DNA from 2 places in the Ferdinandcohnia sp. SAFN-114 genome. Region 2 is predicted to be linked to the other one. Evidence: a T-box and tRNA genes for the amino acid it is inferred to sense, from the RefSeq annotation. Region 2 holds a T-box; the other holds one or more tRNA genes.
What was found. The T-box of region 2 lies ahead of alaS (alanine--tRNA ligase). A T-box ahead of a tRNA ligase gene usually reads a tRNA of that ligase, here a tRNA-Ala.
Positions count from the first base shown of each region.

Region 1: it has a tRNA-Ala gene. The T-box ahead of alaS (alanine--tRNA ligase) is inferred to sense a tRNA for this amino acid. The anticodon was not compared.

Region 1 is NZ_JBPFDQ010000102.1:2,316-18,197, forward strand. It holds gene ACR65M_RS23120 (BglG family transcription antiterminator) at 1-512, shown strand, start outside; gene ACR65M_RS23125 (mannitol-1-phosphate 5-dehydrogenase) at 519-1,673, shown strand; gene ACR65M_RS23130 (SIMPL domain-containing protein) at 1,894-2,574, opposite strand; gene ACR65M_RS23135 (CPBP family intramembrane glutamic endopeptidase) at 2,670-3,434, opposite strand; gene ACR65M_RS23140 (glucosaminidase domain-containing protein) at 3,793-4,290, opposite strand; gene ACR65M_RS23145 (N-acetyltransferase) at 4,575-5,075, shown strand; gene ACR65M_RS23150 (YitT family protein) at 5,325-5,939, shown strand; gene ACR65M_RS23155 (aldehyde dehydrogenase family protein) at 6,000-7,484, opposite strand; gene ACR65M_RS23160 (TetR/AcrR family transcriptional regulator) at 7,860-8,774, shown strand; tRNA gene ACR65M_RS23165 (tRNA-Ala) at 8,848-8,919, opposite strand; gene plsY (glycerol-3-phosphate 1-O-acyltransferase PlsY) at 9,107-9,676, shown strand; gene ACR65M_RS23175 (aminotransferase class V-fold PLP-dependent enzyme) at 9,693-11,291, shown strand; gene ACR65M_RS23180 (beta-propeller domain-containing protein) at 11,436-13,337, shown strand; gene ACR65M_RS23185 (DMT family transporter) at 13,428-14,339, shown strand; gene ACR65M_RS23190 (processed acidic surface protein) at 14,379-15,335, opposite strand; gene ACR65M_RS23195 (hypothetical protein) at 15,466-15,663, opposite strand.
Region 2 is NZ_JBPFDQ010000001.1:18,081-34,272, reverse strand. It holds gene ACR65M_RS00180 (ABC transporter ATP-binding protein) at 1-345, shown strand, start outside; gene ACR65M_RS00175 (ABC transporter permease) at 338-1,288, shown strand; gene ACR65M_RS00170 (replication-associated recombination protein A) at 1,316-2,617, opposite strand; gene ACR65M_RS00165 (DUF6198 family protein) at 2,812-3,483, shown strand; gene cymR (cysteine metabolism transcriptional regulator CymR) at 3,496-3,909, shown strand; gene ACR65M_RS00155 (cysteine desulfurase family protein) at 3,961-5,103, shown strand; gene mnmA (tRNA 2-thiouridine(34) synthase MnmA) at 5,115-6,227, shown strand; gene ACR65M_RS00145 (tetratricopeptide repeat protein) at 6,314-6,976, shown strand; gene recD2 (SF1B family DNA helicase RecD2) at 6,997-9,405, shown strand; gene ACR65M_RS00135 (PRC-barrel domain-containing protein) at 9,508-9,987, shown strand; gene ACR65M_RS00130 (YrzR-like zinc ribbon domain) at 10,014-10,202, shown strand; gene ACR65M_RS00125 (DUF3918 family protein) at 10,227-10,358, shown strand; gene ACR65M_RS00120 (nuclease-related domain-containing protein) at 10,992-11,918, opposite strand; gene ACR65M_RS00115 (AI-2E family transporter) at 12,044-13,117, shown strand; T-box leader at 13,210-13,425, shown strand; gene alaS (alanine--tRNA ligase) at 13,480-16,113, shown strand.

The DNA of each region.
Region 1 (15,882 bases), on a different contig from region 2:
AAGTAGATATTTGTCAAGATAGTATTCGTGCTATCTTTCGCAATTTTTCCATAAACAAGATGAAAAATGAGTCCTCCTATGATCTTCTTATCCAGAAGATGCTAGGATACGAAAAGCAAAGAGGAAGAATAACGAATAGTAAGGATGTCTTTCGTCAGCTTAAGCTACGTGAAGCAAAAGGAGGATTGGGGATTCCTCAAACAAGTATGGCTCTTTTTCACTGCCGACATGACAGTGTAAAAGAACTCATTTTTCAAATCGCACATTTGGATTCCCCATACAAGTTAGTAGGCATGGATGGTAAGGAAATGGAAGTATATACTATTCTTTTGCTTCTTGCTCCACAAACATTAAATGATGGTGAATTAGAAATTATAAGCATGGTAAGTACGACTATAGTTGAAAATAAAGAAAATATAATGATCTTTTCTTCTGCAAATGAAAAGATGATACGTATAAAGTTAGAAGAAACATTTTTAAACTTCTTACAGCTTAAATTTGGAAGGGAATGAATTTTTGTGAAAAAAGTAGTACATTTTGGCGCTGGAAATATCGGTAGAGGTTTTATTGGGGCATTGTTTTCACAAGCAGGTTATCACGTAACGTTTGTTGACATAGCAGATGTGATTATCAACCAATTAAATAAAGATGGAAAATACAAAGTCATAACAGCAGAAGATGTTCCTCAAGTGACAGAAATTAACCATGTTTCGGGATTAAACAATATGAAACAAGAAGAAGAGGTAATCAAGGCAATAGGAGAAGCAACCTATATCACAACTGCAATTGGTCCAAATATTTTACCTCATATTGCTCCCTTAATTGCAAAGGGCTTGAAAACTCGGATTGAAAATACAGACGAAAAAGTCTATGTAATTGCTTGCGAAAATCAAATCTCAGCAACAGAGCTATTAAAAGGTTATATCCAAAAAGGATTTAGCCAGGATGAAATCGCAAAAATGACAGATAAAGTATATTATTTTAATTCAGCAGTAGATCGGATTGTACCAATACAAGATAATAAGAATTCTCTAGATGTTTTAGTAGAGCCCTATTTTGAATGGATTGTTGAAACAACCTTGGATATTCCAAAGGTTGAAGGAATGACCAAAGTTACAGATCTAGCACCTTTTATTGAAAGAAAATTATTTACTGTAAATACTGGACATGCCGTAACTGCTTATTTTGGTTACTTGGCAGATAAAGAAACCATTGATCAAACACTGAATGACCCAACTATCTATGAGAAAGTTAAATCAACCATTGAAGAAACAGGATCATACTTAATAGAACGTTATCAATTACATGAAGCAGAGCATCAAAAGTATATTGAGAAAATATTAGGACGTTTCCAGAATAAACATTTACATGATGATGTGACGCGCGTTGGTCGCTCTCCTCTCCGTAAGCTAGGACCAAATGACAGGTTAATAAAACCGATGGTAGAAGCCCAAAAGCTTGGATTGTCTTACCGAAACCTTGCTAGTGCAGCGGCAGCCTGTCTGTTATTTGACGTTAAGGATGATCCTGAGTCAGTTGAATTACAAAAAATGATTCAAGACCAAGGTGTCACATTTGTATTAAAAGACATATGCAAGTTAGACGAGACAAATGAGATCGCACAAGTAATCATTGAGAAATACGAAGAATTTAAAGTACAATATAGTAAATAATAAGATAAGACTCATCCGATAGGATTGAGTCTTTTTTTAAAAGCAATAAGAGAATCCAAAAAATATACCACTTATCTATTTAAACACTCAAAACTACATAACATTGAAATGGTGCTGATTAGTTATTAATAATTAAACCTGCATGCCATTACTTCCGGGACTTAATAGAAACTGATTAAAACAAGAACGAAAAAGGCGCCGAATTCAGTGCCTTTTATTTCTAAACTGTATATAAGAAGGTCGCTTCCACCCTAGCAGTAATTGTCAATTCCCCAGCCTGTATCGGTGTAGCAGCCTCACTTTTGGCAAACATTGCAGTTTGATACGGAATAGGTGGGCTTTGCTGTGAAAGTTCCTTAATTTGAAGGGGAACCTCTTGAAGTGCAACTCCTAGTTTTTTGGCGATTGTCCTTGCCGTATCTTGTGCATCTTGAACGGCATTCTGAAGTGCCCGTTCATAATAAATGCGTGGATTGCGTACTGTGAAATTAATATTCGTCACCGTATTGGCTCCGTTCTGAACGGCTGTATCCACAACGGTACCCACAGTTTGGATGTCCACATCGGATATTTGTAACATATGAGTGACTCGGTAGCCCCTTAAGGTCTGTTTAGAGTTTTCATAGTCATATATGATGTCGATTCGAAAATCTACTGTTTTAATATGTTCATTTGGTATCCCTAGTGCTAATATAGAATCTATGATCTTTTTTGTTAGTTGGTTATTTTCATTTTGTGCTTCAGTAACTGTGTTACTTTCTGTGATGACACCCAATGTGATGGTGGCGATATTCGGCGCAGTTGTAACAATTCCCTCACCATTCACTTTCATTCTATGTGTATTCGTACTATTGTTCCTTTTAGGTTGTGAACGCATCATCCACGGTTCATAATAATACATAGAAGAGCTCCTTCCCAAAATGATCTTTTTGGTATTGTATTACTTCGAGAACCTTTCTGTGTGCATTCAAAAAAATAAAGCCCACGAATTCGTGATTAGCCTGCCATTCTTTTTCTATACAATGGTCCAAAAATGACATGTAAACAAATATCCCCTGTAAAGTGAGCAATCATCGCGATTTCAATTCCAAACTTCCAATATAAATACCCAAACAAAATTCCAGGTATGGCATTAAGTAAAACTGTACGGATGATCACGATTTTTGATTTGCCGAAAACTCCAAAAGCAGCTGGTAAATGTCCTACGCCAAATAAAACGGCAGCAAAGATGATTCCAATCCAATATGAAAGATCTCCAAGCCCTAAGAAGCTTGATGCATAAACCGCTGCGGTCATCAAGAATAAGCGGGTTAAAACCTCCTCTGAGATTCCACCATAGAAAGAAGCCAAAAACGATTGAAATCTTGAAGGTTCATCCATTTGAACATTAGGTATCTTTTTCATGAAAAGAATATCCAAACCGATGATAATAATGGATGCAACAAATCCAATCACAATACTCAGTAGAATGGCCCCTGAAATGGAGTATGGAATAGCGCTCCCAACTAACCAGGAATCAATTAGCCACCAATGTAAGTCAACTTTCGGAGCGAGCCATGTTCCAATAAATGCGGATACTCCTAATAATACAACGCTTTGAATGATACTCATAAAAACAAGTACGGGAGTAGGAGGAATTTTTTTAGTGGGATTCTTTTTTGCATCCTCCTCAATTTTTCCTTTTAACATATTAAACTGATAGGGCATAACCACGATTGCCCCAATTGATGCAGCTATCCAAAATATAAAAAACTCTGTCATAATGAGCCCCCTCATTCGTTATCGTTATCATTTATTTTCCGTAGATAATACGAATGAAGTGATGAGAAAGTTCATTATTATTTTTTTAACTCAACAAAAAAAGGTACCCTTTCAGGCACCTTAATCATACTTGATCTTCTTTAACATTATTCATAATGGATACAATATTCTTTACCCAATGATTATTTAGGCCAGTGGCGTCATTCGCTGCTTGATTTGGAGCATAGATTGTTTGGATTTCACCAATTGTTTCATTTCCATTCTCTACATAGTATTTCTTTAAATAGATTGCTTTAAAATGGATACTATCTTCAATAGAAAGAAACTTTTGCCATTCTGTTCCACCTTCGACTAGTTCCTAGCAACCAGGGTTTGGATAATCTTCACCAAAAACATCAGCGTAAATATCGGGCATACATGTTATGCCTCCAATATTATTCCAAGGTGAGGTTGAAATATCAGAATTGCCCCAACCGGTTTCCTGAGCAGCTAATGCTGCTAAAAATACAGGATCAATTTCGTGCTCTTCACCGGACTTTACAAAGTTTGGTCCTAAACCCTTTAAATTTCCCTTTAAATGCTTGTCCAATTCTAAACCAGTAATGGTATTTTCCTGTTCTATATTATAATTTTTTGAAGCCATTTGCACAGGCTTGCTTTCGCCTTGCGGTTTTTGATTATTTATTTTTTCTTTCTTTAATTCTTGTACTGGATTGATTGCTGGTGTGTCTTTCTTTTCAAGTGTTTCAGCATTTGAATGCTGCATGGTAGCGAAAATACTTGTACCTATAATGATTACAACACCAATTATATAAATAAGAGCTGGTTTTTTGAGTATAAGGTTTGAAATTTTCAAAGTATCCTACCTCCTTCATAAGACCTTTTTCCCACTTATGGAACTATCCTAACATAGTAAAATGACAGTTATGTTACAAAGAGGTTATAACAATCTTATAAAAAGATGACAGATGGTATAGGTTGTTTGCAAATATAGTACTAGTCTAGTATAATCAGAAATTGTATGTTCGTTGTCAAAAACGTAAACATTTCCCATTTTTATCAATAAAATGGAAGTAAATTGCTTTTAAGGCAAAAAATATACAATGAAAGGTGTTAGTCATGTATTTTCAAAGTTTGCTAATGAAAGAGGATCTGAACAAGAGCCCGTCAGAGGTCAAACAGGATTTAGAGGATTTACAGTTTCAGCTTTTTCGTATGCAAGATAACATTAAAGAAATCTCCAAAAAGCATCAAATCATCGGTATTGACCAAACAAAGGATGAGAAATGGGTAATTGTATCTGCCTTTGATGATGGAAATCGTTGCCAAATCATGGTGAATGATTGTGACACAGCCTATAGAGGTAACTGGGATTTCTCACTTCAGGCACAATACAAAGATGAAGATCATGCAATTCATATCGGTGATATCAAAGGACCTGCGAACCAGGGCTATGGTTCAATTTGCATGAATCATTTAAAGGAGATTGCGCGAGAACAAAACATCCCTGTTATTACAGGTGATATCGCAAAAAGAGACTGGGACCATGTTGATCGTCTGATCTATTTTTATGAAAAACACGATTTCGAAGTTGAAATCGATCCTACAACAAAATCGGGTGAAATTATTTGGAAAGATTAATTAAAAAGAAAGAGGCCTGCTTACCAGCTATCTTACGGTAAAGCAGGTCTTTTTATTATGGAATTATTAAATGTCCCAAACGATTGATGACTTTGATGCGATAAAAGGGTGATTATGTGCCATATGAAGCATATAGAGTGAGACCATATGAACTATTAGCAAGATTTGAAGGTGGTTAGTTACTTTTTAACTTTCATAAAAGATGGTACCATAATAATAAAATCTGGTTTAGTCATAGGAGCTCACGTCATGAAAATAATAAACAAAGGTCTAATACTTGGAATTGCAGCAATCATTCAGGGCTTTGCAATGGCAACCTTTTTATTCCCGCATTATATTCCAACTGGAGGAGCTGCGAGTGTCTCAGTACTGGTCAATTTTTTAGCGGGTACTCCTTTTGATATTACGCTTTGGGTACTAAATGCGGGTCTCTTATTTGCAGCGATTAAATGGCTTGGTAAAGATGCTGCGCTTTGGACGCTGTACTGTGTCACAGTTACAGCATTCACCATCCGTCTGATCACTCCATTGATAACAAATCCAATATCAAATGTAATCGTAGATTTAATTGTAGGTTCTATCATCTTTGGTGTTGGAATTGGGATATTATTTCGAATGGGTGCATCATCAGGTGGAATGGATATTTTGGCTTTAATCATTTCAAAACTTAAAGGGTTTTCACCAGGAAAAACACTGTTTGCCATTAATGGTACAATTTTGCTTACCACAGGAATCATCGTCGATTGGAAAATCATTATTTTTGCGCTCGTTAGTCAATTTATAAGCACACGGATTATCGATCTTTTATATAAGGTCCAATTACCAAAAACGCAAATTCAAAAACATGATACAAGTACGTTTTAACTAAAAAAAGGCGGGAACCCTCAATGTGGTTCTCGCCTTCTGTGGATTGCACTATTCTTTTTAATTCATAGCAACCCAGACACTCTTAACTTCTGTGTAGTTATTTAGGGCATAGGATCCCATTTCACGGCCGATACCAGATTGCTTGTAGCCACCAAATGGAGAAGCTGCATCGAATGCATTGTAGCAGTTCACCCATACTGTACCAGCTCGTAGGTTGTTTGCGATATAATGTGCTTTTCCAACATCTCGTGTCCATACACCTGCCGCAAGACCATACTCAGAATTATTTGCACGTGCAATTAATTCATCAAGGTCTTCATATGGCATTGCCGAAATAACAGGACCAAAGATTTCTTCTTTCGCAATTGTCATTTCATCTTTTACATTCGCAAAAATAGTTGGCGATACGAAATAGCCTTCTTCAAATGGTTTTTGACCACCTACTACTAGTTCTGCACCTTCGTTAATTCCTTTTTCAATATATCCTAAAACACGATTTTGTTGTTCAATTGAAACAAGCGGTCCAATTTCTGTATCAGAATGTAAACCTGCCCCTTGTTTAATCTTTTCAGCATGGCTTGCCATGTCTGCCACAACATTATCAAATTGTTTCTTTTGAATGAAAACACGTGACCCGGCACAACATACCTGACCTTGGTTAAACATAACCCCATTTAATGCACCAGGGATTGCCTTTGAAAGATCAGCATCAGGTAAAATAATATTTGGAGATTTTCCTCCTAATTCTAATGTTACACGTTTTAATGTTTTGGAGGCTCTTTCCATAATGCTTTTTCCTACTTCTGTTGAACCAGTAAATGCAATCTTATCAACCAATGGATGATCAACTAGAGGTTGACCAGCTGTTTCACCAAAGCCAGGAACGATATTTACTACCCCAGCTGGGAATCCTGCTTCTTCCATTAGCTCTGCTAAATAAAGAGCAGAAAGAGGAGTTTGTTCAGCTGGCTTTAATACAATCGTACAACCAGTTGCAAGGGCTGCACCAAGCTTCCACATTGCCATTAATAGAGGGAAGTTCCATGGAATGATTTGTCCCACAACACCAACTGCCTCATGACGAGTATAGTTTAAGAATGGTCCATTTACAGGAATAGTTTGCCCTACAATTTTCGTAGACCATCCAGCATAATAACGCATATGTTCGATTGCTAGAGGAATATCTGCATTTGATGTTTCACGAATCGGTTTTCCATTATCCAATGTCTCCAACTGTGCTAGCTCATCTTTATGTAGCTCCATCAAATCTGCCAGTTTATACATGATACGGCTTCTTTCGGCTGCGGACATTTTTTGCCAAGGGCCTTCATCAAAAGCTTTTCGGGCAGCTTTTACCGCACGGTCAATATCTTCTGGTCCAGCTTCACTGACAGTTGCTAAAACTTCCCCGGTAGCTGGATTATAGGATTCGAACGTTTTACCAGAAGCACTATCAACAAATTCTCCATTGATGTAAAGCTTCTTAGTCCCTCTTAAAAATGACTCAACCTTTTCTCGTAATGCAAAAATTAATTGGCTCATTCTCTTCCTCCTTTTTAATATGAAACTAGCAATACAGGTGCTAAAAACACCTTCAATACTAATGTTAACATTTTAAAACTAGTAATCAACCAACTTTTGGTAAAAAATTCCGACAATTCATGACGGGTTTTTTCGACACAAGGGATGATTGATTAATCAATTATTCTACTATTAAATGTATAAATGAAGAATTGTTACTGTGCATGGAGCATCATGAAATACGATGGAAGTTTTAATGTAGAAGCAAATGCGGTTAACAAAATTGTTGAAATAATTTCGAATTTGCAAAAGTTATTCCATGTGTTATTTGAATTCTTTATTTAAATCATATACTATAAAATTTAAAAAATGGTAGTACAAAAGTAGGGATTGAACATGAATGAACGAAAACAATATGTCTTAGAAAAGGCTCATCAACTCTTTATGGAAAAAGGTTTCCAAGCCACATCAATCCAAGATATTCTAGATTCTAGCGGGATTTCAAAGGGGACCTTTTATAACTATTTTTCTTCAAAAAGCGAACTGTTCATGGCCGTTTTTAACTCAATACAAATCAAAAACGAAGAAGAACGGAATAAATTATTAATAGGCGAAAACCTTGCGAATATTGATATCTTTAGTAAACAACTAGGTCTCTTTTTCCGTCTAAATAAGCAAAACAAACTTTATGCACTAATTGAAGAGGCGCTCGTATCGAATGATCCAGACCTAAAGCAGTTTGTAAAACAATTTCAATTATTGCAACTAAGATGGCTTTATTTTCGTTTTATTGACTTATTTGGTGAAGAGAAACGTGAGTATTTATTGGATTGTGCCATTCTTTTTTCCGGAATGCTACAACAATCATTTCAGTATCACTTTTTTACATACGGTCCGAAAGTTGATCATGAAGCCATCATTCAATATTGTGTTGATCGCTTAATAACTTTAGTCGATGATGTCGATAAGACAAATAGTAAGCTATTGAATCCTGAGTTACTAGAAACATGGTTGCCTCAAAAGAATGCAGGGGGAAAGAATGTTCAAAATCAATTTTTCGAAGTATCAAATGATTTGAAAAAGGCAATTATGAAGATTCATCAAAATGAACCTGAAAAGGAAAAATTTCATCAATTAGTGGACTTCATTCAAGAAGAAGCTATGAATAACAAACTTCCACGTCTTTTTCTCATCGAGAGCTCACTACTATCACTAGTGATGAGCAAGGAGCTTCAACGAACCGAGGAGCTTGCTCAGTTTGCTCACTTTGTGAGAGAGCATATCTTAAACCAAGAACAGACCCAATCCTAACTGAACGGGTCTGTTCTGCTTTTATCGAAAAAGAAAAGTCACTCAATGTGGAATAAAAGAGTGACTTTAATGATGGAGTTGATGGGAATCGAACCCACGACCCTTTGCCTGCCAGGCAAATGCTCTCCCCCTGAGCTACAACCCCGTATGAATTTAGCAAAATTATATCATGTGGCTTTTTAATAGACAATATTTTATTCGTTTTTTTTGCATGAGGTTGTCCAAAATTTCATATAATCTATTAAAAAAGCTGTAAACGAATCATATTATTTTGATATAAATAACCAGAAATAAATGGTAAAATTGATTAAACCTAAAATGGTGGTGGACTTGTGAGTTATTTATATGTATTAGCTTCTTATTTTATAGGAACGATTATGACCGGATATGTCGTCATGAAGATTATGAAGGGCGAGGATATTCGCAAGCTCGGAAGTGGGAACGTAGGGGCTCGGAATGCTGGTAGATTGCTAGGAAAGAAGGGATTTTTGCTAACAGCCATTGGTGACGTTTTAAAAGGGATGGCTGTAGTTTTAGGTGCAAAATACTTGAATTTTTCATTTGAAATTCAAATTCTCGCTTTAATCGCAGTCGTTATCGGACATATTTGGCCAATTACCCTCAAATTTAAAGGCGGAAAAGGAATAGCAACCGCGGCAGGTGGATTAGTTGTATTGGCTTATCAACCATTTTTAGTATTTGGTGGGATCTTCCTTCTTTTATTATTGATAGTAAGAAGCTTTACAATTGCTGGAATGTCTGCCTTTCTAACTGTACCAGTCATCTATTGGTTCATGGATTATTCCATCCGTGAATGTATCCTTATTTTTATTGTAATCGCCCTATTATTAGTGGCACATCGTGACAACCTAAAGGAAAAATTATTGAATAAAAACAAATAAGCGGAGTGATTCCAACGTGACATTTGTATATAAAATAGCACGGACAAAACAAGAATTTAATCAAATCCATCGTTTAAACTACAAAACATTTGTTGAAGAAATTCCACAGCATGAAAAAAATGAAGAAAAAATGCTAATTGATAAATTCCATGATGAAAATACGTATTTAATTTGCGTAAAGGATTCTAAATTAGTGGGTATGATTGCTGTAAGGGCAAACAGACCGTTTTCACTTGATCATAAGCTCTCAAATCTTGATGAACAACTGCCAGTTAAACCAAATAGTCCTTGTGAAATTCGTTTGCTAGCTGTTGAGGAAGAATATCGTAATAATGGGAGGATTTTCTTCGGTCTTGCCCAGCTTATGTCTAATTATTGCTTGAAAGAAGGCTATGATGTCGCCTTAATCTCTGGAACAACAAGACAAGAAAAATTATATCGTCAATTGGGATTCAAACCATTCGCATCTCTAACTGGGACGTCAACTGCATCGTTTTGGCCAATGTATTTAACAAAACAAACCTTCGATGAATCTTTGGCTGGGAGAATATTAAAAGAACCTGTTAGCTTTTTGCCTGGCCCAACTAAAATAAGCGGGAATGTAAAAGTGGCTTTTGCAGAGGAGCCAATTTCCCACCGTTCGAACGAATTTTTGTTTCAAATGAAGTCTGTAAGAGAGAAATTATGTAAAATGACAAACTCAAAGCATGCCGAAATTTTAGTTGGATCTGGTACTTTAGCAAATGATGTTATTGCTGCTCAGCTATCTGTATTAGGGGGTAAAGGCCTAATAATTAGCAATGGAGAGTTTGGTTCAAGATTAATTGATCATGCAAATCGAGCTGGTTTAACTTTTACAAGATTAGAAAAAACATGGGGAACCCCTCTTACAGAGGCTGATATTCAGAGTGAACTTGAAAAAGGTGAGTATACATGGCTTTGGAGTGTCCATAGCGAAACCTCTACAGGTATGCTTATAAACTATGAAAATTTAAAAGAAATCTGCATGATGAACAATATCAAGCTATGTTTGGATTGTATTAGTACAATTGGAGCAGTTAAACTTGATTTCAAGGATATATATTTAGCATCAGGTGTGAGCGGGAAAGCAATTGGTGGCTACACTGGACTCTCATTTGTCTTCCATAATCATGAAATCGAGCCAAATCAGACAATTCCAAGATATTTAGATCTCGGAATGTATGCCATTAATCAAAGTATTCCATATTCCCATTCCTCGAACTTGCTAGAGGCATTAAATCAAGCTCTTAATAAATATGAAAAAGATGAATTTTATTCTGAAATAAAAACAAGATACAAGTTGATTCGTGAATATCTTGAAGGTCTTGGTTTACAAATTTTAACACCACAAGAATCTTCGTCACCTGCAATCATGACGGTATTACTACCAAAGCATATTTCTTCAAAGGACTTTGGAGATGATATGGCACTTCAGGGGTATTACCTTCACTATGAAAGCAGCTATTTACAAGAAAAGAGATGGATTCAAATCTCCTGCATAAGCAGTCACGATGAAAAGAAAATAGTAAGAATGCTACGCGTGTTTGAGTTATTATTAAATCAATATACAAAATTAGGAGAACCTTCGGTATAGAGGGTTTTCTTTTTTTCTAGATTTAGGCGCTATTGGCTCTCTGGTATAAGCCAATTACTTCGAAAGGCAGAAGGGTGCCTTCAGCATTTCTTTTATGTAACATTTCTTTCCAAGTTTCGTCTAAGTGGAAAAGGGGTGAAATGGATGAAGAAAAGATGGTTCATTTATCTTGCTTCAGTTATTATAATCACGGCCATGACTTTATTTTTTACGGCTTCAAAACCAGCCATCGTCAGCCAAGTGGATACTGAAATCCAACCCGTTACAAAAGAAAAACTCCAAGAGATATTTCGGGAAGCACTAAAGGAAGAAAAACGGAATAGAAGGTTTAGTATTTTCGGAAGGGACACCGCTAGGGAAGATATGTCTGTAACGAATGAATCTTCTGCAGTTGATCAAGCCACTGAAGGGGGAAATGATCATTCAGAAACGAATACACAGGTTCAGGGTGTTGATGAAGCAGACATTGTAAAAACAGATGGAAAACATATATTTCAAATCATTGATGGAAAGCTCAATATCATTAAAGCAGCACCTGCAAAGGAAATGTCTTTAATAAAATCCATACCATTCACACACTCATTTTCACCAAGCCAATTATTTTTGTATGAAGACCAGCTCGTGGTAATTGGGTATACATTCCGTGATAGTACACCTAAAGTAAATCCAAATCAGCGAAAGATGATATACCCTCCTAGACATTTTGAAGCTACAACAGCCATTATTTATGACATAAATGATCCAAGTAATCCCGAGGAAATACGTAGGGTAGAAGTGGAAGGCAATCATGTAACGTCACGGAGAGTAGACAGCTACGTATATTTAGTATCTAATCATTATCCAAATTATTGGATAATGGAAGACATGAGGGCCGATGAGGTTGAATTAAGGCCACGTTTTTCTGATACTGCACTAAAAGATGAAAGCACGCTGATCCCATATGAAAGCATTAAATATATACCAGGGTCAAAAGAAACTAATTTCACTTTAATTGCGGCATTCGATTTGAATGAGCCTAAAAAAGAAGCCACGATTACTTCATATATAGGTAGTGGAAATCAAATGTACATGTCAAAGGAGAACATTTATATTGCGGTTTCAAACTACTATGCCGTACCTTTTATGGAGGGTGGGGCTGATAACTCTCCTAATACGAGCTTGTATAAATTCTCAGTGGAAAAGGACAAAGTCGAATTCCATAGTTCGACTGAAGTACCAGGAACGATTTTAAATCAATTTTCAATGGATGAGTTCAAAGGTACTTTCCGGGTAGCTACAACGAAAGGAGATACTTGGAATGCCAACAAACCTTCAGCGAATAATTTGTATATTTATGATGAGAATTTAAAGCAAATTGGTTCCTTAAGTGATTTAGCTCGAGGAGAACGAATTTATTCTGCAAGATTTATGGGGGAACGGATCTATATTGTCACCTTTAAACAAGTCGATCCATTGTTTGTGATTGATGCTAGCAATCCCAAAAAACCAAAGGTACTAGGTGAGTTGAAAATACCAGGGTTTAGTAATTATCTTCATCCGTATGATGAAAACCATATAATAGGCTTTGGTCATGACACAAAGGTTGTCGCTGATAAAACAAGTACAGGTGAACCAAGGGTGTATACCGATGGGATCAAGATTTCTTTATTTGATATTCGAGATGTGAATGCTCCAAAGGAGAAATTTACCGAAATCATTGGTGGTAGAGGAACATACTCGCCTTTAAATTATGATCATAAAGCTCTTTTATTTAATAAGGAAAAAGGAATTTTTGCATTCCCTATTACTGTTTTTCAAAATATAGAAGGAAAACAGTACGAGCAAAGCTTCGAATTTCAGGGAGCTTATGTGTACGATATCAATTTAGAAGGAATTGAATTAAGAGCAAAGCTCTCACATGACGTTCCTGGCCCATATGAAACATGGGAAGGTGAGATTCAACGAGTCCTTACCATCGAAGATACTTTATATGCCATTTCGCCGACAAAAATTTCTGCATATAACTTAAAAAACTATGAGCAAATTACTGAATCTTCATTGCGTTAAAAAAGGGTAGAATTTCTTCTATCCTTTTTTGGTATTTATCTTATATACTGAATAAGATTATAAGATTATATAAGGAATGAAGGGACAAACATGAATCAACCGAAAATAAATCCATACTTAGTATTGGCCATTGGTGCTGTTGCGGTTTCCACCTCGGCTATTTTTGTTAAATTAGCAAATGCTCCTGCACCCGTTATCGCGTTTTACCGGCTATTTTTTACAGTTCTGCTGATGCTTCCTGTTTTTTTATGGAAATATAGAAATGAACTGAAGGTGATAAAGAAAAGAGATTGGCTCTTTTCTAGTATCTCAGGGGTATTTTTAGCTCTACATTTCATACTATGGTTTGAATCACTTAACTACACATCAGTAACTAGCTCGACTGTTCTTGTGACAATGCAGCCTGTCTTTGCTTTTATCGGAACTTATTTCTTGTTTAAAGAAAAAATAGGCTTAGGTGCTATTTTAAGTACTTGTTTAGCTTTATGTGGTAGCATCATTATTAGTTGGGGTGATTTCCAAATAAGTGGGAGTGCGTTATATGGAGACTTTTTAGCGATTGTTTCCTGCATAATGGTTACAGCCTATCTATTATTTGGGCAAACTGTACGAAAACGCCTAACGCTTGTCACCTATACATTCGTTGTCTACAGTATAAGTACAATTACCTTATTCTTATATGTAGTAATCCTCAAATATCCATTAGGTGGATATGCAGGCCAAGATTGGATGTACTTTTTACTACTAGCAATTGTACCAACTTTACTCGGTCATAATCTTTTCAATTGGTCATTAAAATGGGTAAGTACCTCAACCATTTCGGTAAGTATCCTATTTGAACCAGTTGGTGCTGCGATACTAGCATATTTTATCCTTTCAGAAAAAATCATCCATACACAGATATTCGGAGGAGTCATTATAATACTGGGTATTTGGCTATACTCCATAGGTGAAAGGAAGAAAAAACAGCGGGTTCAACTATCGGAGCAAAGTGTTGGGTAAAGAAAAGCCATGTCTATAGGCGTAGACATGGCTTCATTTTTAAGTGAATTTTCGAGTCATTAAAACGGAGCCGATTCCCATCACTATTAATAAAGCCCCAATTAATAGTAGATTGGAATAAGGACTAGCCGTTGTAGGAAGCTTATTCCCCTGAACTTTTACACTCATCTCTGTAGCCAGAGTTGCTACCGTAAGTAACTTTTCTCCACGTACAAGGATAAAGTCAGAAGCTAGCATATCCTCGGAAACCTTAAGATCCAGCAAATACTCATCATTTGTCCGATAAAGTTCAACTAAAAGCTCTGCCCCATCAAGTGAACTTTTCTCGAGAAGCTTATTATATGCTACAGCTTCCTTAACACCATCTTTTAATAGATAGTACCGGGGCTGTAATTCAAAGATTTCAATCATTTTATCATACATCACGAGAAGTTCTTTTTGCTGCTCTGCCGATAATCCCTCTGAGCTATTATAGGAGAAATATTGCTCTAAATTAGAACTAAGAGACTTCATATTTTCCTCAAGATTTATATCATTTAGACTTAAAAAATGAAGAAATAAACCATCAATTTCATCTTCCGTTAATCCAATTTCTGAGAGCATCCGCTCTGCCTCTACTATTACCTCAGCATGATTTAAATAGAAGTTAACCGTAGTTTCGAGGTCCTTAATAAATAAATAATCATGGATTGACTCCCCAAAACCACCGAGGATATGCTGTAACTCATCCTCATTTAAATTATGTTTTGATAATAGAGTCTGGATGGTCTCTTTGTTAACAGGTTCGCCTAAATAGGAAACCAATTCATCAACAGTCTCAAAATCCTTTACGGACAAATCATAAATTGCTAAATAATCCTCAAGGTCACTCTCAGTAAAACCTGTTTTTGAAGTATAATCTTTTAATTCCTCAGGGGTTACCGCAGCAAACACAACATTAGATAAAAACGAAAACTGGAATAAAAAAATAACCCCAATTAGCAATAACTTCTTCATTCCTCTTCCTCCAAGCCATTATATTCATAGGTCTAGTATTTTCAACTTTTACCAAATAATGCATATGAGAGAAGAATAGACATAAAAAACTGACATCCAAAAGAATGGAATGCCAGATTAAAAACTGAAATTAATAAAATGAACTAGCAAAAAAGCTAAAAACGAAGGCCATAATGATAGACGAAACAAAAGTGATAAAAGTGCTGGCCTCGATTCTTCCTTCATTATTACTTATTCTCAAGCCTTCAATATATACGAATGAAAACAAAAATAAGCACATAGCCAATGATAAAAACATTCCTACTGCTTGCAAAAAGTCAAAAATCAAAACCTTTCCTCCTTCCAATTCCATTACTATTAATAAAATATATGAGTCATTCTAGTAAATATGAATAAAATAATAGAGGACATAGATGGTTTGAAAAATTTAATAGAACCAGCTTTACTAATACTTATAAAAAGTATTTCATCCTAAAACTATTTCTTGTATAATAATTATGGCTTTATCACATGATGAATTAATAGAGAAAAGAGAAGATAGTTCATT
Region 2 (16,192 bases):
CTCTCTGAAATGGAAATGATGTGTGATCGGATTGGAATTATACAAGATGGTAGATTAGTGGGTGTACAAAAAGTCACTGATTTTATGAATGAAGAAACAAGCATTAGAGTCCATTTCCAAGTGGGTAATGTAGAAAAAACTCTATCAATACTATCAGCTGAATACCCTGCACTTGAAGTAAAACAAACCGAAAAAGGAATTGAACTTAACATTGAACATGGGATGATCCCGCAAATAAATGCTAGTCTTGTAAAAAATGAGATTCAGGTGTTTGGAATCACACAGCTTTCCAAATCACTAGAAGACCGATTCTTAGAAGTAACAGGAGGTAGCAGAATTGGCTAATATCGTGAAACTGATACAAAATGAAAATATGAAAATTTACCGTCGAATTTCCACTTGGATTATGCTTGTAATATTGATAGCAGTAGCTGTAGTTGTAGGAATTGTTATGAATATCACTGCTTCAGACTCTGTTGATGAACAATGGAAACAAAACTTACAACAACAGAATGAAATGTATAAGACAGATTTAGCGAGCGAAGACTTACCTGACATGGTAAAGGATATATCAAAAAAAGAATTAGCGATTAATGAATATCGAATCGAGCATGATATTGCTCCGGTGGAATCTAGATCTACCTGGAATTTTATGACGATTGCTGCAGAAATTGTTTCATTGATTACATTGTTTACAATAGTTGTTGGTGCGAGTAGTGTTGCCTCTGAATTTACTTGGGGAACCATTAAATTATTATTAATACGACCAGTATCAAGAGCGAAGATTCTTCTGTCAAAATATTTAGCTACCATTTTGTTTGCGTTATTTTCTTTAGTTTTACTATTTGTAGTTTCATTTTTAGTAGGTAGTATATTCTTTGGTATCGAAGGCTCTACACCTCACCTTGTTTATAGAGATGGCGCCGTACATGAGGTTCATATGGTTTCACATATTCTCGGGGTCTTCGGATTAAAATCAATTAATTTAATCATGATGTCAACATTTGCATTTATGATTTCTACTATTTTTAGAAATAGTGGTCTAGCAATTGGTTTAGCAATCTTCTTAATGTTTGTAGGAGTGAATGTTACAGCCCTTTTGGCCACAAAGTTTGAGTGGGCAAAATATATTCTATTTGCGAATACAGATTTATCTCAATATTTAACTGGATATGTTCTAGTTGAAGGAATGACGATGACATTTTCAGTTATTATGTTAATTATTTATTTTGTCATTTTTAATACATTAACGTGGTTTGTCTTTACGAAACGTGATGTTGCTGCTTAATAAATAAGGGGGAAGAAATAGTTTAGTCTATTTCTCCCCCTCTTTTTGTAATTGTTCAAGTCGATCATATACTTTTGCAAAATATTTTTCTTGTCCATTTTGTTTGGGTTTAAAGTATTTTCTGTTCTTTAGTAGTTCTGGTAAGTATTGCTGCTTAACCCATCCATTTGGATAGTCATGTGGATATTTATAGCCAATTCCATGACCTAATTCTTTTGCACCGCTGTAATGGGCATCTCGCAGGTGATCTGGAATTTCCCCGATATTTCCCTTTCGAATATCTTCAATTGCCTTATCCAGTGATTTATAAGCACTATTTGTTTTGGGTGATAGACACTGTTCAATCACAACATTTGCTAGTGGAATGCGTGCCTCTGGCAGCCCTAATCGTTCTACAGCCTGGCAAGCAGCAATTGTATGAGCCCCAACCTCAGGTGCAGCGATTGAAATATCTTCATAGGCAATTACCGTTAGACGTCTGCAAATTGAAACTAAATCTCCACCTTCAATTAGTCTAGCTAAATAATGTAACGCCGCATTTACATCACTACCACGGATACTTTTTTGAAGACAGGAGAGAAGTGAATAATGAAGATCCCCATCTTTGTCATGGGAAAAGCCCTTATTTTCAACACATTCCTTAACTAGCTCTATGTCAACTTCAACGACTTCACTGTCTCTCACTTTTGAGGCCATAACAACATCCTCTAACACATTCATAGCAGAACGTGCATCTCCTTTTGTGGACGATGAAATGAGATCTATTGCTTCTTCTGAAATTGAAATTTGTAAATCGCCAAGTCCACGTTCTGAATCCGCTAATGCACGCAATATTAATTCTTTTATATTTTCTTTTGTTAATGGACGAAGCTCTTTAATCTGTCCACATCTGCTCCGAATCGCAGGGTTTACATCATGGAACGGGTTTTCCGTTGTTGCCCCGATTAATGATATCAAACCTCTTTCAACATGTGGAAGCAAATAATCTTGTTGCGCTTTGTTAAAACGATGGACTTCATCAATGAAAAATATTAACTTCCCTTCCGCTTTTGCGGTTGAAACAGCATCCTCTATATCCTTTTTCCCAGCAGTTGTTGCATTAATTGAGATAAAGGGCATATCAACCGTACCAGCAATCGCTGTTGCAATGGAAGTTTTTCCAATTCCAGGTTCACCGTAAAGTAAGATGGAAGGAACATGTCCATTCATAATCATTTTATATAAAGCTGTATCCTTACCAATAATATGCTTTTGTCCAAGAATTTCTTCAATATGCTTGGGGCGCATTCGGTACGATAAAGGTGCTTCGATAAGTGATTCAAAAAGCAAAACATTCATCCCCTTAGCCAACAAAATCCTAATAATTTTAATGTATGTACATCAACTTTATCATACGTTTCGACCCGATAAAATACAAATACAATGCAATTTATGATATAATGTCGTGAGTTTAGACGAAATCGAAATAGCAAATAGAGAAAAGTTATACAACAGTGGGAGACATAAGAGATGGAGTGAGGAAATTGCGAGCACAGATTAGCTTTAGCCGCCACATTTTGAAGTGGTCTACTTTTTTTATCGGGATGTTAATCATGTCATTGGGGGTAGTCATGATAATCAAAGCAGAGCTTGGGGCATCACCCTGGGATGTTTTGCATATCGGACTATTTAAACAAATTGGTCTTACTATTGGCTCATGGTCGATCATTGTCGGCTTTTTTGTTTTGTTCCTATCCTCATTATTATTAAAGCGACTGCCTCAAATTGGTGCTTTTTTAAATATGATATCAGTAGGTATTTTCATTGATATGTTCATGATGGCTCCTTTCCTTGTAACACCAGAAAGTTTTATCGGGAAATTAATCATGCTGTTGATGGGATTACTTATTAACGGATATGGGATGGGAATCTATATATCAGCGAGTGTTGGTGCAGGTCCAAGAGACAGTCTGATGTTAGCACTAACCCAACTCACTAATTGGAAAGTGCAATATATACGTACAGGAATGGAAATTATTGTACTAACGATTGGTTGGTTGTTAGGAGGACCTGTTTTTATCGGAACTTTAATATATTGTGTAGGTATTGGCTATATCGCAGGTTTTGCATTGCCACAAACTCAACGAATGCATGATGTATTAAAACAGAAATTGGCGAAGACACGAGTAGTTGAAGTGAATCATTTTAGTAATTAGAGGTGAAAGTGAATGAAAATATCAACAAAAGGTAGATATGGTCTCACAATCATGATTGAACTTGCAAAAAATCATGGAAAAGGACCGCTCTCCCTAAAATCAATTGCAGCAAAACACGAACTTTCTGAACATTATCTTGAACAATTAATATCACCTTTACGTAATGCAGGATTGGTGAAAAGTATTCGTGGTGCCTATGGAGGCTATGTATTAGGGGATGAACCTACAAAAATTACAGCAGGAGATGTTATTCTCGTTCTTGAGGGACCAATTAGCCCTGTAGAAGTTCTAGAGGATGAAGAGCCAGCAAAACGGGAATTATGGATACGAATACGAGATGCTGTAAAAGAAGTACTAGACAGTACTACACTCGAAGACCTCGCAAGCCATAGCGATGGAAACGATGCATATATGTTTTACATTTAAGAAAAACATGTCATAATAACGTTACTTTTTTAAAAAAGGAGGGCTGATCAGATGCAGCATATTTATTTAGATCATGCAGCCACATCGCCCATGCACCCTGATGTTGTAAAGAGTATGCTTCCCTTTATGACAGAGGCATTTGGCAATCCGTCAAGCATTCATTTTTTCGGACGAAAAAGTCGTCATGCAGTTGATGAAGCAAGACAAACCATTGCCGATTCAATCAATGCAAAACCAAACGAGATTATCTTTACAAGCGGTGGTACTGAGGCAGATAATTTAGCCATTATTGGAACTGCTATGAAGATGCAAGGAAAAGGTAAACACATCATTACGTCTGCCATCGAACATCATGCCGTACTTCATACTTGTGAAAATCTGGAGAAACAAGGATTTACAGTTACGTATTTACCAGTTAATGAGGCTGGACTCGTTTCTGTCAAAGACGTTGAAGCGGCACTAACTCCGGAAACTATCCTTGTGACAATCATGTTTGGCAATAATGAGGTTGGAGCCATACAACCGATTAAGGAAATTGGAGAACTTCTTCAGGATCATCAGGCAGTTTTTCACACAGATGCCGTCCAAGCATATGGACTGGTTGATATAGATGTCAATCATTATAAAATTGACTTGTTGTCCGTTTCAGCTCATAAAATAAATGGCCCTAAGGGAACCGGTTTTTTATTTATGAGAGATGGAGTAAAGTTAGCTCCTCTTCTATTTGGAGGAGAACAAGAAAAGAAACGTCGTGCAGGGACAGAAAACGTAGCAGGAATAATTGGATTACAAACTGCTGCACAGTTGGCGAAGAAAACAATGAACGAAAAAAACGCTCTATACCAAGATTTCAAAGAGGCTTTTGTTTCAGTATTAAAAGAACAAGATATCTCATTTGAAGTGAATGGTGACTTAGCGAAGTCTTTACCACATGTGTTAAATATCTATTTTCCTGGTACAAATGTCGAGTCTATGCTTGTTAACTTAGATTTAGAAGGAATTGCAGCTTCGAGTGGGTCAGCGTGTACAGCTGGATCGATTGATCCTTCTCATGTCCTGGTTGCGATGTTTGGAAAAGATTCGGACCGAATCGCTTCATCTATACGTTTTAGCTTTGGTATTGGAAATACAATTGAAGATATAAAAACTGCAGCATTAGAAACAGCAAAAATCGTTTCACGATTAACGAAATAGGAGGTGGAAATATGAAAGATCCTAAAGATACTCGAGTAGTAGTCGGGATGTCTGGTGGAGTAGACTCATCAGTTGCAGCCCTTTTACTAAAAGAGCAAGGCTATGATGTAATCGGGATATTTATGAAAAACTGGGATGATACCGATGAGAATGGGGTATGTACTGCCACTGAAGATTATGAAGACGTAATCCGAGTTTGTAACCAGATCGGCATTCCTTACTACGCGGTCAATTTCGAAAAGCAATATTGGGACAAAGTCTTTACCTACTTTTTGGATGAGTATAAAGCAGGTAGAACACCAAATCCAGATGTGATGTGTAATAAAGAAATTAAATTTAAAGCCTTTTTAGAGCATGCTTTAACACTGGGTGCTGATTATCTTGCGACTGGCCACTACGCTCGTGTTGAGTTCAGAGACGGAGAATACAAGATGCTTCGTGGGGTAGATGAGAATAAGGACCAAACTTATTTCTTAAATCAACTTACACAGGAACAACTTTCAAAGGTCATGTTTCCAATCGGGAATATAGAAAAGTCAAAGGTGCGGGAGCTTGCAAAAGAAGCAAACCTTGCGACTGCTACAAAAAAAGATAGTACCGGGATTTGCTTTATTGGAGAACGTAATTTTAAAGAATTCTTAAGCAATTATTTACCTGCTCAACCAGGCGACATGGTCACTTTTTCAGGTGAAGTAAAAGGTAAACATGATGGCTTAATGTATTATACGATTGGTCAACGTCATGGCCTTGGAATTGGTGGAAGCGGAGAACCGTGGTTTGCAATTGGAAAAGACCTTAAGAAAAATATTCTTTATGTTGACCAAGGTTTCCACAATGAGTTTCTATATTCAGATTCCATTTTAGCTACTAATGTTAGCTGGGTTTCGGATATGAAACCTGAAGAGGAAGTAAAATGTACAGCAAAATTCCGTTATCGTCAACCGGATAATGCAGTAACGGTTAAAAAGGTGGATGACAATACAGTTAAAGTCATTTTTGATGAGCCCATTCGTGCGGTAACACCAGGTCAAGCAGTCGTTTTCTATAATGGGGACGAATGCCTCGGTGGTGCAACAATTGATAAAGTCTTTAAAAATGAAGAACGTCTAACATATGTTGGATGAAGAAACCTCAACTCTATATTTAGGGTTGGGGTTTTCCTGTGTTATAATATGAGTGCAAAAAAAGTCGATTCTGGAGTTGAATATCATTGGATTTAAATAAACAAGGCATTGAATATATGCAAGAAGGTAAGTACGAAGAAGCAGCTAAATGCTTTACTCAGGCTATTGAAGAAAACCCGAAAGAGCCGGTTTACTATATTAACTTTGGCAATCTTTTAGCGGCTGTGGGTGACCCTGAAAGAGCGATTGCTTTTTTTAGAAAAGCACTTGAGCTTGACGAAGGAGCGGGAACGGCTTATTACGGAATTGGTAATCTTCTCTACAACCAAGAAGATTTCTTAAAAGCAAAGAATATGTTTGAAAAAGCTCTAAAAGCAGGCTTGGAAAATAGTGATACATATTTTATGTTAGGGATGACATTGATTCAGCTTGGCCAGCCAAAATTAGCACTGCCATATATGAAACGTGCAGTTGAATTAAACGAAAATGATGTGGATGCATTATTTCAGTATGGCCTCTGCCTAGCAGGTGAATCAGTAATTGACGAAGCAATCAAATCGTTTCATTCTGTAATTGAATTAGAACCTAATCACTCAGATGCCTATTACAATCTAGGTGTTGCCTATGCAGGTTTTAAGAATGATTATGAAAAAGCACTCGACATGTTTGAAAAAGCATTAGAAATTCAACCTGACCATATGCTTGCAGCAAACGGGAAAAAGATTGTAAATGAAGCATTAAGTGAATAAATGAGGGGAGGGGATACTTAATGGAACAACAGGAATCTTTAGATTTATTTGATGAACAACGAAAATTTATGAAGGGTACTCATTTAGTAACAATCTTTCATAATGAGCAAAATTTGTATTCTGTCGTTCGGATTAGGCTTCAAGAAACAAATGAAGACTATAATGAAAAAGAAGCAGTTGTAACAGGGTATTTCCCTCGAATTCATGAAAATGAAACATACATCTTTTTTGGTCGCTTAAAGGAGCATCCGCGGTTTGGCATCCAATTCCATGTTGAACAATTCCAAAAAGAAATTCCACATACTAAACAAGGAATCGTCCAATACCTCTCAAGTGATCTTTTTAAAGGAATTGGGAAGAAGACAGCAGAAAAAATTGTAGAGACACTTGGTGAAGGAGCCATTTCAAAGATCATCGCAAACCCAGACGTCTTGCAGGAGGTTGATAAACTTTCAGCAGACAAGGCCAAAGAGATTTATGACACACTACAAGAACACCAAGGTCTTGAACAGATTATGATTGGTCTCTCTCAATATGGATTTGGTCCTCAGCTTTCCATGAGGATTTATCAAGTCTATAAAGAGCAAACACTTGAAATTCTTCAACATAGCCCGTATAAGTTAGTCGAAGATATTGAAGGTATTGGTTTCGGTAGAGCAGACGAATTGGGACGCCAACTTGGGATTTCTGGAAATCACCCAGACCGAATCAAGGCTGGATGCTTATACATACTTGAACAAGATTCATTACAAGATGGACACGTCTACCTTTCTGCAGAGGATTTAATCATTCGTGTTCAGCAATTATTAGAACAAAGTAGCCGTGAAGAAATCGTTGCAACCGATATTTCTAAGGAAATAATAAGTTTAACAGAAGAAAGTAAGCTTGTTATTGAAGAGGACAGGGTCTACTTACCTACCCTTTATTATTCTGAAAAAGGATTAATTACAAATATAAAACGGGTAATGGAACAAACTGAATACGAAAATCTTTTTCCAGAGTCTGAATTTTTGCTAGCACTTGGTGCACTTGAGGAAAGGATCAAAGTCCAATATGCGCCTTCGCAAAAAGATGCAATCCAAAAAGCACTTATGTCTCCAATGCTCCTCTTAACAGGTGGTCCAGGTACGGGGAAAACAACCGTTATTAAGGGGATCGTTGAATTATACGGAGAACTGCACGGTTGCTCCTTAGACCCAAAAGATTATAATTCCGAAAATCCTTTCCCAGTTTTATTAGTGGCTCCAACAGGTCGTGCGGCAAAACGGATGAGCGAATCAACAGGTCTTCCTGCCGTTACCATCCATCGACTCCTTGGATGGAATGGAGTCGAGGGTTTTAGTCATGATGAAGATAATCCGATAAATGGCAAGCTGCTGATAGTGGATGAAGTTTCGATGGTCGATATTTGGATTGCACATCAGTTGTTTAAATCACTACCGGAGCATGTCCAAGTTGTGCTAGTAGGGGATGAAGACCAGTTGCCTTCTGTCGGTCCTGGTCAGGTATTAAAGGATTTATTGGCATCTGAAGTAGTACCAACCGTTCGTCTAACTGATATTTATCGACAATCAGAAGGTTCGTCAATTATTGAATTGGCTCATGATATAAAAAAAGGCGCCCTACCACCTGATATTTCCTCACCTAAAAAGGACCGCTCTTTCTTAAAGTGCTACCAGAACCAGGTACTTGAAGTGGTTAAGCAAGTTTCGGATAATGCAAAAAAGAAGGGCTTTTCCGTTAAGGATATTCAAGTTTTGGCACCAATGTATCGCGGTCCTGCAGGGATTGACAGTTTAAATGTTATGCTGCAGGAGCTTTTTAATCCGCCTGTACACGGTAAGCGGGAATTAAAATATGGAGATATCGTTTATCGGCGTGGTGACAAGGTGCTTCAACTCGTCAATCAGCCTGAAAATAATGTGTTTAATGGCGATATTGGTGAAATCGAGTCGATCTTTTATGCAAAAGAAAACACAGAAAAACAGGATATGGTTGTTATAAATTTTGAAGGCAATGAAGTCACATATACAAAACAGGACTTAAACCAAATCACACACGCATATTGTTGTTCCATTCATAAATCACAGGGTAGTGAATTCCCGATTGTCATTTTACCGATTGTTAAAGGTTATTATCGCATGCTACGACGTAATTTAATTTACACAGCCATAACGAGAGCCAAAAACTTCCTCATCCTATGTGGCGAAGAAGACGCATTAAGACAAGGGGTTCAACGTGCAAACGATACAAACCGTCAAACAACCTTGTGCGAAAAGTTAAAAACTACCTTTGGTGCAATGGAGGAAGCTCCTATTCCTGTTGAAATACCTGAAGAGGCAAAGTCATATCAAGAGGTTATTTTCCAAACCGACCCAAATATTGGCATGGAAGGAATTACTCCATACGATTATATGGAAGTCGAATAAAAGCTGGGGATACCAGCTTTTTTCTTTTGGAAACTCTTGTACAGTATGACACCTTATCTGAAAGTGAATGATAAGTAATGTTCGGAGAGGTGGCGATTATCTTTGCGGACGTTCTCACTACTCAAGGATTTACCGGTCTATGATGAAAAGTCTGCCGAAGAGCTCGGCCGAGTTTCAGATCTTTGTATCACATCGGATGGCAAGGTGAATGCCCTGATCTTGAAAGGGAAAGGACTTTTTGAACGAGATCGAGTAGTCCCTATGGAAAGTATCTCCTCCATTGGAGATGATGGTGTCATGGTTTCGGACAGGTCGCTTTTGGAGCTACTTGACAATGAAGCCGATACACCCACATATTTTTTACACACCCATCATGGATTATTCCGAAAGCCGCTTTTGTCCTCTGAAGGTCAAAAATTAGGCTTACTTGAAGATGTATATTTTACAGAAGAAGTGGGCACTATTATAGGGTATGAAGTAACGGATGGCTTTTTTGCTGATATAACAGAAGGAAAAAAGGTAATCAAAACCAACGAGCCTTTAAAAATCGGTGAAGATGTCATCGTCGTATCTATAAATTAGGAATTCCATGATGTGAGGTGTACCCTGTGAAGTGCCCAAACTGTAAAAGTAAAGATATCGGTAAAATTGGTGTCAACCAATATTACTGCTGGGGATGTTTTATCGAACTATCTGTTAACAAAGGACAAATATTCACACATCAGGTAGAGGAAGATGGCACACTCAGTTCGTTGGATGATCTGTTTGCTGAGGACGACAGAAGGATCAGTATGTAATCCTAAACAAGGAGTGAAGAGGATATGAACAAAACAATGACTTCTCTAATCACTATAGGTCTAGGTGCTGCGGCATACGGAATTATGCAAAGAACAGATGTAATGTCTGCCCGCAACATGAAAAAAATGCGCAAACGCATTACGAAAATGTTTTAAATGAAAACCCCACGGATGTGGGGTTTTTTGGTATTGGTTTGGAAATCTAGAGAAAGAGGCTCGCAACTGGAAAAAAAATTAGGAGTTGGCGAACCAGCAAAGTGTAGAAAGAGGCCCGCAACTGGATAAAATCAGGAGTTGGCGAACCAGCAAAGTGTAGAAAGAGGCTCTCAATTGGATAAAATTAGGAGTTAGCAAACCAGCAAAGTGTAGAAAGAGGCTCTCAATTGGATAAAATTAGGAGTTAGCAAACCAGCAAAGTGTAGAAAGAGGTCCTCAATTGGATAAAATTAGGAATTGGCGAACCAGCAAAGTGTAGAAAGAGGCTCTCAATTGGATAAAATTAGGAATTGGCGAACCAGCAAAGTATAGAAAGAGTCCCGCAACTGGATAAAATTAGGAGTTAGCGAACCAGCAAAGTGTAGAAAGAGTCCCGCAACTGGATAAAATTAGGAGTTATCGAACCAGCAAAGAAGAGAAAGAGGCTCGCAACTGGATAAAACTAGGAGTTATAGAACCAGCAAAGTAGAGAAAGAGGTTCACCCCTGGATAAAACTATGATTCGCCATACCAGCTATAAGGTTTAATAAACCATCCCAATAAATCCCCCCCAAAAACTGTCTCGGACCACTTTTACTTCCTTTTATCTACATAATATGAGCCTCTGCCAAATGATATCAAATCGAAATTTTTGGATAGGATTCTTTGTATTGTTTTTTTTGATCTTATAACCTTACACCAATTATAAATAACATCCACAGTTATACGTTTTTTAGGAAAAAGGAACCTAAACTCCTCTATACTCCTTAGCACGGCTAATTCTTTGTCCTCTACAAAGCCACATTTTTTACAAAACAAAGTTTGCCCTTTTGTATCTTCATATCCCAAGCACCCACACTTACAAACAATCCCCTTTTCCAACTCCTCATATGTATAATCAGGCAGGCGCGAATAGGGATTTTTCGTTATATGCAAAGAAGCCAATTTATGTGCTAAGTCAATATGACCATCGGAAACCCGAGATGCCGCACCCGCATCTAGTTTTTTAATAAATCGACCAAGTTGCGCATGGAATACATAAGAGCCATTTACCGGTGCCTCATATAAAAAAAACTCTGGGTTGATGAATATGACATGAGATTCAACGGGGACATTAAACTTCAAATCTTGGAGGAGTTGCCGAAATAAGGATTCACTACGGGAGATTTGAATGAGTGGGTTTTTGATTTCTTTTCCATTAATAATGTGCAAGCGTCCATCTTTGATGTAATAGTCTCCTTCGTAGTTCTTTACTTCAAAGATGATTATTTTCTTTTGCGTGATAAGCAGGGAATCAATTTGGAAGAGGGTGTTGTTCACTTTCAGGAGAAGGTCGTTTAATATGAGGCATTCATTTGTGAGGCCTAAAAGCAATTGGTCAAACTGTTTTTCACCTGCCCAGCCTTTTTCGAGGGATACATAGTTGTTTTCGTCTTCTTCCTCTAATTTTTTGTGGACGCGTAAAGAGCGAAGTAACTCTAGTTCAATGTTTTCACCACGTGGTTTAATAACTATAACCAATTTACCACATCCTTTCAGCTATATTTTACAAAATAATCTTTCTTTTTACAATATTATAGGTTACGAGCACGACCCGTATAAAACCGCATAGACTCCAAAAACTACTAACAAGGGAGTGGATGGAAATGAGTGAAAATAGAATTAAATGGATCTTCAGAATATCACTATTATTACTAGCATTTTTGACTATCTATATTTTTTTGAAATTGGCACCAGTTTGGCTCCCGATTCTTTTACTCTTAAAAACATTTCTGGTTCCTTTCGTTTTTTCTATTTTTATCGCTTATTTACTACATCCTATCATCGAAAAAATCAGCAATCGTGGAGTACCGAGATCGCTTGCAATCCTACTGATATATTTGGTTTTTTTCGGTGGGGTTGGTTTTGGTATATACAAAGGAATTCCGGTGATTCTTGCACAGCTCAAGGATCTTGCTGAGAGCTTTCCGGAATTCAGTAAGACCTACAGGGTCTGGTTAAAAGAAATTGAATCAGGAAGTTCACAGCTTCCTGCTTTTGTTCACGCACAGCTTGATGATTTGCTTAATTCGCTAGAAAATTATGTGGATTTTCTGCTTTCAAGGACAATTGAATTTTTGAAAGCATTGTTTAATTCCATTTTCATCATTGCTATCATTCCATTCATTGTTTTTTATTTGTTGAAGGATCACGACCAAATGATGAAAGCACTTTGGTATATAACGCCTCGAAAACTTAGAAGAGCTGGTCAGCTTTTTTTTCGAGATGTTGATGAGTCGTTGGGGAATTATATTAGAGGGCAGTTGATTGTTTGTTTGCTTGTTGGATCAACTGCTTCAGTTGCATTTTGGATTTCCGGTATGAAATATCCCTTATTATTTGGAAGCATTGTTGGTATAACGAATATCATTCCATACTTCGGTCCGATCATTGGTGCAATTCCTGCCGCTATTATAGCTGCTACCATTTCAATCAAAATGCTTATCATCGTGGTTCTTGTTGTGTTTGGCCTTCAGTTTATCGAAGGAAACCTGCTTTCACCAATTATTGTCGGGAAAAGCTTACGATTACATCCGATTGTGATAATAGCGGCGTTATTAGTAGGAGGAGAAGTTGGTGGAGTGGTAGGCCTGATTGTGGCTGTTCCGGTTGTAGCCATATTAAAGGTGTTTATTGTTCACGCGAAACAGCATTTTACAGTTGCCAGAAAGGAACATTAACACAATGAACGCCGACGTTGACAAACATTTTTGACTTGAATATAATTGACAAGAACTAGGTAATACATAATGTAACAATTTAATCACAATCAGTGAAAACTATGAAGGAATCAGTATGTTACAGTACCATCAAACCAGAGAGAAATTTCCAAGGCTGAGAGGAATTTCGGATGAAGGGTAATAGAAAGCTACTCCTGAGTGTAGGTAAACCTACCGGTGAATACCGTTATCAATATACGAAGGTGATGGACACTATTTCTTTGTGTCCATAATCAGGGTGGTACCGCGAGCATACTCTCGTCCCTGTTTTTTAGGGGATTAGAGTATTTTTTTATGTCTAAAATGTAATTGGAGGTAATGAAATGAAACAGTTAACATCAGCTCAAGTTCGCCAAATGTTTTTGGATTTTTTCCAATCAAAGGGGCATGCAATAGAACCAAGTGCTTCCTTAGTTCCACATGAAGATCCGTCCTTACTATGGATTAATAGTGGTGTTGCGACTTTAAAAAAATATTTTGATGGACGTGTAATCCCTCAAAATCCAAGAATTTGTAATGCACAAAAATCGATTCGTACAAATGACATTGAAAATGTTGGAAAAACAGCACGCCACCATACTTTCTTTGAAATGCTAGGGAATTTTTCCATTGGTGATTATTTCAAAGAGGAAGCAATTGAATGGGCGTGGGAATTTTTAACAAGCAAAGACTGGATTGGCTTTGACCCAGAGAAGCTTTCTGTTACGATTCATCCTGAGGATGATGAAGCGTTTGAGCTTTGGAATAAAAAGATAGGAATTCCTGAGGAGCGAATCATTCGTCTTGAAGGAAACTTTTGGGATATCGGTGAAGGTCCAAGTGGTCCAAATACAGAAATCTTCTTTGACAGAGGTGAAGAATTTGGAAATGACCCGAATGATCCAGAATTATATCCAGGTGGAGAAAATGAGCGATATTTAGAAATTTGGAACCTTGTGTTCTCACAATTTAATCATAATCCAGATGGTTCTTATACACCACTACCAAAAAAGAATATTGATACAGGAATGGGTCTTGAAAGAATGTGCTCTGTTATTCAAAACGTGCCTACGAACTTTGACACAGATCTATTTATGCCGATTATAGAGGCAACAGAATCCATTTCAGGTGAAAAATATCGTCAATCAAAAGAAAAGGATGAAGCATTTAAAGTTATTGCTGACCACATCCGTACAGTTACATTTGCAGTAGGTGATGGGGCGCTTCCTTCCAATGAAGGTCGAGGTTATGTAATCAGACGCTTATTAAGACGCGCTGTACGTTATGCAAAACAAATATCCATCAACCGTCCGTTCATGTATGAACTCGTTCCAGTTGTTGGGGAGATTATGGTTGATTTTTATCCGGAAGTTAAAGAGAAGACTGAATTTATTCAGAAAGTCGTGAAAACAGAAGAGGAACGCTTTCACGAAACTTTACATGATGGATTAGCAATACTATCAACTGTTATTCAAAAGGAAAAAGCAAAAGGCAGTAACATTATTTCAGGTGCAGATGTCTTCCGTTTATATGATACGTATGGTTTCCCTGTTGAATTAACTGAGGAATACGCAGAAGAAGAAGGTATGAAAGTCGACCACGATGGCTTTGAGCGTGAAATGGAAAGTCAACGTGAACGAGCAAGATCTGCTCGTCAAGATGTTGATTCCATGCAGGTCCAAAGCGGGGTTCTTGGTGAAATTAAAGTTGAAAGTACATTTGTTGGGTATGATGAACTTGAAGCTGAATCAACCGTTCTTGTCATCGTAAAAGACGGAGAAATGGTGGAGAAGGCAAATGAAGGTGACGAAATTCAACTTATTTTAGACCAAACGCCTTTTTACGCTGAGAGTGGTGGACAAATCGCGGATGAAGGTACAGTTGAAAACGAAAATACAAAACTAGTTGTAAAAGACGTTCAAAAAGCGCCTAATGGACAAAACCTTCATCGGGTAGTTGTTGAAAAAGGAAGTTTAACAAAAGGTGACAAGCTTCATTCGAAGGTTGACCAAGAGAATCGTTCTGGTGTTATTAAAAACCACACGGCAACTCACTTGTTACATCAAGCATTAAAAGATGTGCTCGGTGCGCACGTAAACCAAGCGGGTTCACTTGTGACATCGAATCGTTTACGTTTTGACTTCTCTCATTTTGGTCAAATTAAGCAAGACGAGATTGAGCAAATTGAAGCGATTGTGAATGAAAAAGTGTGGAGCAGCATTCCAGTTAATATTGACTATAAATCTCTAGCTGAGGCAAAAGCAATGGGAGCAATGGCCCTATTCGGTGAAAAGTATGGCAACATCGTTCGTGTTGTTCAGGTTGGTGACTATAGTTTAGAGCTTTGTGGTGGTTGTCATGTACCAAATACATCAACTATCGGGTTATTCAAAATCGTTTCTGAGTCCGGAATAGGCGCAGGTACACGCCGTATTGAAGCTGTAACTGGTGAAGCGGCATATCATGTAATCAATGACCAAGTAAAAATGCTACAGGAAGTTGCTAGCCTATTAAAAACAAAGCCTGCAGAAGTTCCAAGTCGTATTGAAGCATTACAACTTGAAATTCGCAATTTGCATCGTGAAAATGAATCACTTTCAGCAAAACTTGGCAATATAGAAGCTGGAAGCCTGGTTGAAAAAGCGAAAGAAATTAATGGCGCAACTGTTTTATATAGTAAGGTAAATGCCCAAGATATGAATAATCTTCGTGCAATGGTAGATGACTTAAAGCAAAAGCTTGGGTCAGCAGTAATTGTCTTAGGTTCTGTAAACGAAGACAAGGTAAACTTAACGGCTGGTGTAACAAAAGACTTAATTGAAAAAGGTTTCCATGCCGGAAAATTAATTAAGGAAGTAGCAACTCGTTGTGGTGGGGGCGGTGGTGGCCGACCTGATATGGCGCAAGCGGGTGGTAAAAATCCAGAACAACTTGAATCCGCACTACAATTTGTAGAAGAATGGGTAAAAAGTATCTAAAATAAGTGAATTTGTATCATACTGTCACAAAAGTATGATACAAAATGTCACTTCTTGTTTCTATTTAGTTGTGATTAGT